Regions from separate parts of the Lederbergia ruris genome, predicted to be linked through region 1. Evidence: predicted binding sites of a transcription regulator. Region 1 holds the regulator's gene; each other region holds the start of a gene.
What was found. The regulator Rex, encoded in region 1, represses fermentation and respiration genes when NADH is low (regulators of the CRP and FNR family bind a similar motif). The targets are predictions, from matches to a motif close to TTGTGAAATATTTCACAA.

Region 1 (2,207 bases):
GCGACACGATCTCGCGATTGTACTTCTAATTTTATATCCGATAATATACATTCCGCACCGAAATACTTTGTAATTTGTTGTAATTGCAATAACATCATCATAATTCACTCCTAGGAACAGTTTACAATACTAAACAAGGATGGGGCAATCTTTGCTAGTCAAGTAGGGAAAAATAGAAAAAGACAGTTTGCATAAAATAGTGTATGATAGATAAGAGGTGTGCTACGTGAAAAAATTAACACATTTAAATGAAGAAGGCAGAGCGAAAATGGTGGATGTTAGCGAAAAGCCTGAGACTACTCGTACAGCCATTGCCCATTCAAGTATTGAAGTAAGTCAACAACTTTATGAACAGATTACCAATAATCAAATGAAAAAAGGGGATGTCCTCGCTGTTGCACAAGTGGCGGGCATTATGGCCGCTAAAAAGACGTGGGATATCATTCCGATGTGTCACCCGATCCCTTTAAAAGGAATTGACCTTTCCTTTAACTGGTTACAGGAAGACAATAGATGGATTTTAAATATTCAATCTACGGTGAAAACAAAAGGTCATACAGGGGTGGAGATGGAGGCACTGACAGCGGCCTCAGTTGCCGCCCTTACCGTGTATGATATGTGTAAAGCTGTGGATAAAGGCTTGATTATAGGTAAAACCTACCTGATTGAAAAAACAGGCGGAACGTCAGGCCGCGATTATAGAAGATAAAGTCGAACAAGACTTCAGACTAAAATAAACTGCTCCATCCGATGGAATAAAAATACTCTGTTTAAGGGGGTTGAACGATGAACGAAGATTCGATGAAAATTCCTCAGGCAACGGCAAAACGTTTGCCACTTTATTATCGTTTTATTAAAAATTTGCATGCATCGGGAAAGCAACGTGTTTCCTCTGCGCAATTAAGTGAAGCTGTTAAGGTAGATTCGGCCACCATTCGCCGAGACTTCTCCTATTTTGGCGCTCTCGGGAAAAAAGGGTATGGCTACAATGTCAACTATTTATTAAACTTCTTTGCGAAAACCTTAGATCAGGACGAGTTAACAAAGGTCGCTTTAGTAGGGGTGGGGAATCTTGGTACTGCTTTTTTGAATTATAACTTTTTAAAAAATAATAATACCAAAATCGCCATGGCCTTTGAGGTCGATCCTGAAAAAATTGGTACAACCATTAGTAATGTGCCTATTTATGACTTAGCTGAGCTTGAAGATCAATTAAATAAGGAAGCCGTGACGGCCATCATTTTAACCGTTCCTTCTCATGTTGCCCAACAGGTGACAGATCGACTGGTCAAAACAACCGTGAAAGGGATTTTGAATTTTACCCCAGCAAGATTGACGGTTCCGCCATCTATTCGTGTTCATCACATTGATCTTGCGGTAGAATTGCAGTCGCTTATTTACTTTTTGAAAAATTATCCCACTCCTGACACGGAAATTTCACAAGAAGTGGAGCCAGAGGATAGATAATTTATGCTAAATCGGCTAAAATGAGTAGTATAAAAGGAGGTGGGCGCAAATGGGTGCAGGATGGGGAAGTATACTCATCATCGCATTTGTTGCAGTCTTAATATTTGGCCCGAAAAAATTACCCGAGCTTGGAAAGGCAGCAGGGAATACGTTGCGTGAATTCAAAAATGCAACAAAGGGGCTAGCGGAGGAAGAAGACAAGGACAAGAAAGACGCCGACCGTTGATGGGATGAAAAATTGTGATGAATCAGAATGATAACATGAGCATTCTCGAGCATATAGAGGAATTAAGAAAACGGCTGATGATCATCGTCGCTTTCTTCGTATTGGCTTCAATCATTGGTTTCTTTCTTTCACAGCCTTTGATTCGTTTCCTGCAGGATGCGAGTGCTGTGCAAGAATTAGTGATGAATGCCTTTAAACCAACAGATCCTTTTAAGGTATATATGCAAATGACCTTTTTGATCGGGATTCTCCTTACTTCGCCTGTGATTTTATACCAGCTTTGGGCGTTTATTAGTCCGGGTTTACTGGCAACGGAAAGAAGGGCGACCCTAAGCTATATTCCAGCTTCCGTTCTGTTATTTTTGGCAGGGATTTCCTTTTCTTATTTTATCTTATTTCCGTTTGTGATTCGGTTTATGTTGAATCTTTCAGGTAGTATGGGCATTGAAACCACGATCGGGATCAATGAATATTTTCAATTTCTATTCCAAATCACCATTCCATTTGGACTGCT
Region 2 (2,207 bases), on a different contig from region 1:
CAACCAATTAAAAATTCTTATGATCACGCAAACAATTATCAAGGAAGTGCACTTCCCCTCCCCACTTTTGAAAACTCCTATAAAGTCGCTTGTCCTAGGTGTATAATAAAGAAAAGATGACTCACTTCGAATATTCAAAGGTGGTGTTCACCATGTTAAGTTCGGCACAACTTTGCTCTCCCTCATTAATCCATATGCTCCATTCCATCGTCCATCAAGAAAAAGATTTAGGAAAAGGAGAATATGTATTCCAAGAAGGGGATCAGGCTGACTTTCTTTTTATCATAAAGTCAGGTAAGGTTCAGATTGGCAAAGTCACACCAGATGGACGGGAGATAACCTTTCGAATTTGTAAACCGGAGGATTTTATTTGCGAGGTCCCACTCTTCTGCGATCCCACGCCCTTTACGGTCTATGCAAAGATGCTAGAAGCTGGGATCATTCATATCATTTCAAAAGAGGATTTGGAAGAACAACTTATTCTTCAACCCCATTTGAGCATTGAAATGTTGAAATTAATGAATATACAAAACCAGCAAAATCAATCTAAATTTCGGGACTTAGTTTTACATGGAAAAAAAGGGGCGTTATACTCTACTCTTATTCGCCTAACAAATAGCTATGGCGTTGAGCAGGAGGATGGCATTCTAATTGACCTCTCCCTGACGAATCAAGAGCTCGCTAACTTTTGCGGGATGACGCGTGAGGTTGTCAATCGTTTGTTAAACGAGTTAAAAAAGGAAAATGTATTAGCGATGGTCGATGGGCGCATGATGATTTATGATCTTTCTCTTTTAAAACGAGAAATACATTGTGAAAATTGCCCGCTTGAGATTTGTAATATTTTTTAATTACCATCCAGCATTAATTCTATAAAGGCTTTTAATATTCTAGTCCGACAATCAAGAATTCTTGATTGCCGGACTTTTTTTGTCTATTTCTTGAAATCTCTCTTCCTAACGGGGTTTTGTGACTTTTCTCACAGACTAAGCGTACCTTCTACAACTACATTTAGACTATACGATCATGAGTGGAGGTAAGGATAAATGAATAAAAAAAATAGCCATTCGGGACCTGATTTAAAAGGCACACTCATCAGTGTGTTTGTCGTCGGAATTATTATTTGTGTGATGTGGTTTGCCGTTTATGGATTGTATGTTTCCAGATAAAGGTAAAATCTAGTTCCCTGAAGTTAATGAACTTCTTAAAAATGAATTAAAGGTAGGTGTAATCATGCATTTGCATAAGTATGAAAAAGTTTGGCTCATTTTTGGTATCCTTTCGCTTATTGTTTTTTTAAGCATTGTCGGCGTCACCGCATTTGCACACGGTCATACGCCTGCAGGTGGAATGGATGTCATCGACCCTGAAAAAGTGGATGAAACGGCTCCATTTAATGAACCCGGTGTGAAACAGATTGATAAGGATACGTATGAAGTGGTGATTGTGGCTCAAGCCTTTGGCTATAACCCTGCTAAAATAAGTGTTCCTGTCGGGAAGGAAATTATTTTCACCTCAACAAGTAAGGATGTTGTTCATAGTTTTACGATTGAAGAAACAAAAGTCAATATGATGGTGGTGCCCGGACGCATTACACATAAAAGTTACACTTTTGACAAACCTGGAAATTATTTAGTGATCTGTAATGAGTATTGCGGAACAGGACATCATTTTATGCAGACAGAGATTGAGGTGTATGAACCATGATCGGAATTCAAGATCGAAAACTTGCTTTATCTAACATTATTGTCGCTTATATCGCTTTTATCATTGGAACATTTTGTGGTCTCTTACAAGTTTTCGTTCGTAATGATGCATTAGATTTGCCAACTTGGCTAGATTATTATCAAATTCTCACAGCGCACGGCGTATTATTAGCACTTATCTATACAACATTTTTTATTTTTGCTTTTCTTATTTCCGGTATGAGTAAGTCATTAGGGAACTTTGGACCAAAGGTTCGTCGTACTCTATGGATAGGATTTGCTGTAACAACGATCGGAACCATCCTTGCGACGGCACTCATTATTTCGGGCAAAGCTTCCGTGCTTTATACCTTCTATGCCCCATTAAAAGCAAGTGGTTGGTTTTATATTGGGCTTGCTCTTTGGGTCATTGGAACTTGGATTAGTTCTTTCGCTTTGATTGGCCACTATAGCGCTTGGAAAAGAAAACATAAAGGAGAATTAAGTCCATTATTCGCCTTT
Region 3 (2,207 bases), on a different contig from region 1:
TCCCCCGTTTTTGCTAAAGTCCTCAAAAGCTATTTCCTCATCAGCTTGTTCTTGGGTATTATATTGTTGTACGGTTAACCGTGCGATCTGTCTGCTGGCTTCATCGTCATTTAATTGCTCATTATTGATGGGAATCGGTGTTTGACTGGCAAAAAAGGTAACGGTATAGTGATCATTTTCTGAAGTGGTCGCGGCCGTTAAATGTTCTCCTTCTTCCAAAGGGATATGATCAGGCAGAACAATCGTCAGCTCTGTATCAATTTGTCCTTTTATTCCTTCGATTATTTCCTTTTGTGTTAGGTCTTTGTCGTCTTGTTCCTCAGCTTGTGGTGAACTCTCTTCTTCATTACGTTGGGAATCCTGCTTTGTGCTTTTTTCCTCACCTTGTTTCGCATGATCGATTTCCGTTTTGTTTTGTGCGGGATTCTCATGTGAAGACTGACCCTCATTTGTACACCCGCTCATAAGAAAAATGAGCCCTAAGAGAGTGACGATCTGTAGTACCATTTTTGTCATAATAACCATCCTTATTTTAAAGTTTATATGCCATTTATACCTCTAACAAAGTTTAAGTAAACGTAGATCGATTGACAAATCCACTAAATTTTTCTACAATAATATCTCTCAAGCTAGTGAGATTTGCTCTCCTATCTTGTGTTCAATAAATAGCCTTATATTGGTACCGAATTTGTAACATAACAGCTACACCAGTTTGAAAATTTATAGTATGATAGTAATAAAGAATGCTCAAGTTTTCACTATCTTTTTTAAAAAGGGAAAGTCGGATCCTGCCAATACTTCGTAGGTCTTGATTTACTAATAGCGCAGAATAAGTACGCTACTAGCGTTTGTTTCTAAATTTTTTGTCAAAGTTTGTTCATAATTTCACGAACTGAAAAGTGTACAAATGCAAAATTAAAATTTTTTGTCAAAGATTGTTCACTTTTTCACTTAAGGAGGAAAACGGAAATGGAAGAGGTTATTCTCGCAAGGATTCAATTTGCTTCAACGACATTGTTTCATTTTATCTTTGTCCCATTGTCCATTGGTCTAGTGTTTATTATTGCGATTATGCAGACCATGTATGTGATCAAGAAAAAGGATGTCTATTTAAAAATGACAAAGTTTTGGAGTATCTTTTTCCTAATTAACTTTGCGGTAGGAGTAGTAACAGGAATTATTCAAGAGTTCCAATTTGGGATGAACTGGTCGAGTTATTCACGTTTTGTCGGAGATGTATTTGGAGCACCGCTTGCCGTGGAGGCTTTACTCGCCTTTTTCTTAGAGTCAACGTTTATCGGTTTGTGGATGTTTGGTTGGAATAAGTTACCGAAGAAATTACATCTCGCCTGTATCTGGCTTGTGTCAATTGGTACGATTCTATCAGCTTTTTGGATATTAGCGGCCAATTCCTTTATGCATAATCCCGTTGGCTATACCATTCAAAATGGCCGTGCAGAAATGACTGATTTTGTGGCTGTATTGACTAATCCTAAACTGTGGGTTGCTTTTCCACATACGATCTTTGGAAGTTTCGCAACGGGTGCCTTTTTTATCGCTGGCGTCAGTGCTTGGTATTTGATTAAGAAAAAAGATGTGGAAATCTTTAAACGCTCGATTGCTATTTCTCTTATTATTGGATTGGTCGCTGGGTTAGGACTCGCTTTTTCTGGTCATGCGCAAGCAACGTATTTAATGCATGCTCAACCAATGAAAATGGCCGCGGCTGAAGGACTGTGGGAAGACAGTGCTGACCCAGCAGCATGGACACTGTTTGCTAATATTGACACTAAAAATCATGAGAGTACCCATCGGATCGAAATTCCTTATTTGTTGAGTTATTTGGCGTACAGTGAATTTAGTGGGAAAGTAGAAGGGATGAATACTTTACAAGAAAAAATGATTGAAAAGCATGGTGAAGGGATTTATATACCTCCGGTGAAAACGACATTTTGGAGCTTCCGGATTATGGCAGGAACAGGCGGAGTTCTTATTTTACTTAGTGCTGTTGGACTATTCCTATTGTGGAGAAAGAAATTAGTCAGCAGTATTCGTTATCTAAAATGGTTGATTCCCGCCATCTTTTTACCATTCATCGGGAATTCATTTGGTTGGATTATGTCTGAAATTGGCCGACAGCCTTGGGTCGTAAATGGTTTAATGAAAACAATGGATGGCGTCTCACCTAATGTGAGTGCAGGGCAAAT
Region 4 (2,207 bases), on a different contig from region 1:
CCAGCTGCTTTCAATTCTTTTAAAATATCAATGATTACTTTTTCACTAGAAACATCAATTCCCACGAATGGTTCATCCAAGAAAAAGTATTCCGCTTCCTGGGCAAGAGCTCGAGCAAGAAATACTCGTTGCTGTTGTCCACCGGATAGTTCTCCAATTTGGCGTTTGGCAAAATCCGCCATGCCCACCTTCTCTAAGCATTCCTTTGCCCACAGTTTTTCTTTTTTTGCTGGTCGGTGAAATACACCTAACTTTGGATATGTGCCAAGAAGTACTGTATCTTGAACAATAATGGGGAAATCCCAATCTATATTTGAACGTTGCGGTACGTACGCAATTTTTTTCCTCACAGCCTCTAACGATTTCCCTTCAAAGGTAATCGTACCGGACTTTTTTGAAATAAGTCCTAGTGCAGCCTTGATCATTGTTGACTTTCCAGCCCCATTTGGGCCAATAATGCCAATTAATTTACCAGTCTGAAAGGAGAAACTTACATTTTTAATCACTTCTTTATCTGCATAGGAGACATTTAGATTATTTACAGATATTTCTCCACTCACGCTTTCCCACTCCTAACTATATTGTATATATCTATATTAATTCACCCTAGCAATTTAAGTTTCCCTAATGCAACTTTTTAATTATTATAGTACTAAATTCAAGATTAGTAAACAGTTTGGTGTCATTTTATTTTTATTTTTTATTATTGTTACTACACTTGAATGCTAATATGTCCAAAATATAACTTTTGAAAATTCCCCCTGAAAAAGTTGATTATTTTCTCCCCTTTCTCACTAAAATATGTTATATTTAAATTGAAACATTGATCAGCATTTCACATTCACGTTATGTATTGCTCAATGGTTCACAATTTTTGTTATGGATTGCTCAATTATTCACAAGACAATTTTACTGGGAGGGCTTTTTATGAATCAGTGGCAAAATTTTATAGAAGGATCCTGGCAATCAGAAGTGGATGTTCGTAATTTTATCATGCTTAACTTTACTTTATATGAAGGAAATGGCGACTTTTTAGCTAAGCCGACAAAGGAAACAGAGATCCTATGGGAACAGGTTATGGAATTAACCAAGCAGGAAAGAGAAAATGGTGGCGTTCTCGATATGGATACTCGGATTGTATCAACCATTACCTCTCATGGAGCTGGTTATTTAAACAAAGACTTGGAAAAAGTGGTTGGATTTCAAACAGATCAACCATTTAAACGTTCCCTCCAACCTTTTGGGGGCATTCGCATGGCAGAAGCAGCTGCAGAAGCTTACGGTTACAAAGTGGCGGACGAAGTCCATGATATTTTTACAACCTATAGAAAGACGCATAATCAAGGTGTCTTTGACGTTTACACCCCTGAAATGAGAATGGCTAGAAAAGCAGGAATTATCACAGGCCTTCCAGATGCCTATGGTCGCGGAAGAATTATTGGCGATTATCGCCGGGTGGCTCTTTACGGAGTCGATTTCCTCATCCAAGAGAAACAGAAGGATTTAATGCTTAGTGATGGCACAATGACAGAAGTAATCATTCGTGAACGAGAAGAAATCGCCGAACAAATTAGAGCGCTTCATGAATTAAAAGAGCTTGCCCAAAGCTACGGCTTCGATATTTCAAAGCCGGCTAAAGATGCACGTGAGGCCTTCCAATGGTTATATTTCGCCTATTTAGCTGCGATTAAGGAACAGAATGGCGCTGCCATGAGTTTAGGACGTGTCTCTACTTTTCTTGATATTTATATTGAACGAGATTTACGGAATGGAACATTGACTGAAATAGCAGCGCAGGAGCTTGTTGATCATTTTGTGATGAAATTAAGACTTGTAAAATTTGCAAGAACACCTGATTATAATGAGTTATTTAGCGGGGATCCAACATGGGTGACAGAATCGATTGGCGGAGTCAACCTTGATGGAGTACCACTTGTAACGAAAAATTCATTTCGCTTCTTGCATACTCTAGAGAATCTTGGCCCAGCTCCTGAGCCTAATTTAACGGTTTTGTGGTCGCCTAAACTACCTAAGGCATTTAAAGATTTCTGTGCCCAGATGTCCATTCAAACAAGTTCGATTCAATATGAAAATGACGATATTATGAGGGAACATTACGGGGATGACTATGGGATTGCTTGTTGTGTATCCGCGATGCGGATCGGAAAACAAATGCAATTTTTCGGGGCACGTGTGAACTTAGCTAA

Region 2: KI363_RS02660 (cytochrome C oxidase subunit II) is a predicted target of Rex. The motif match lies at 968-985, and genes of this name have one in related genera.
Region 3: KI363_RS10780 (cytochrome ubiquinol oxidase subunit I) is a predicted target of Rex. The motif match lies at 874-891, and genes of this name have one in related genera.
Region 4: pflB (formate C-acetyltransferase) is a predicted target of Rex. The motif match lies at 824-841, and genes of this name have one in related genera.

What each region holds. Positions count from the first base shown of each region.
Region 1 covers NZ_BORB01000051.1:479-2,685, reverse strand. The annotation lists gene KI363_RS19480 (ABC-F family ATP-binding cassette domain-containing protein) at 1-98, opposite strand, end outside; gene moaC (cyclic pyranopterin monophosphate synthase MoaC) at 227-709, shown strand; gene KI363_RS19470 (redox-sensing transcriptional repressor Rex) at 787-1,467, shown strand; gene KI363_RS19465 (twin-arginine translocase TatA/TatE family subunit) at 1,517-1,693, shown strand; gene tatC (twin-arginine translocase subunit TatC) at 1,711-2,207, shown strand, end outside.
Region 2 covers NZ_BORB01000003.1:43,436-45,642, reverse strand. The annotation lists gene KI363_RS02665 (Crp/Fnr family transcriptional regulator) at 153-851, shown strand; gene KI363_RS02660 (cytochrome C oxidase subunit II) at 1,047-1,169, shown strand; gene KI363_RS02655 (cytochrome c oxidase subunit II) at 1,234-1,707, shown strand; gene KI363_RS02650 (b(o/a)3-type cytochrome-c oxidase subunit 1) at 1,704-2,207, shown strand, end outside.
Region 3 covers NZ_BORB01000016.1:23,547-25,753, reverse strand. The annotation lists gene KI363_RS10785 (hypothetical protein) at 1-516, opposite strand, end outside; gene KI363_RS10780 (cytochrome ubiquinol oxidase subunit I) at 970-2,207, shown strand, end outside.
Region 4 covers NZ_BORB01000034.1:24,942-27,148, forward strand. The annotation lists gene KI363_RS16545 (metal ABC transporter ATP-binding protein) at 1-560, opposite strand, end outside; gene pflB (formate C-acetyltransferase) at 928-2,207, shown strand, end outside.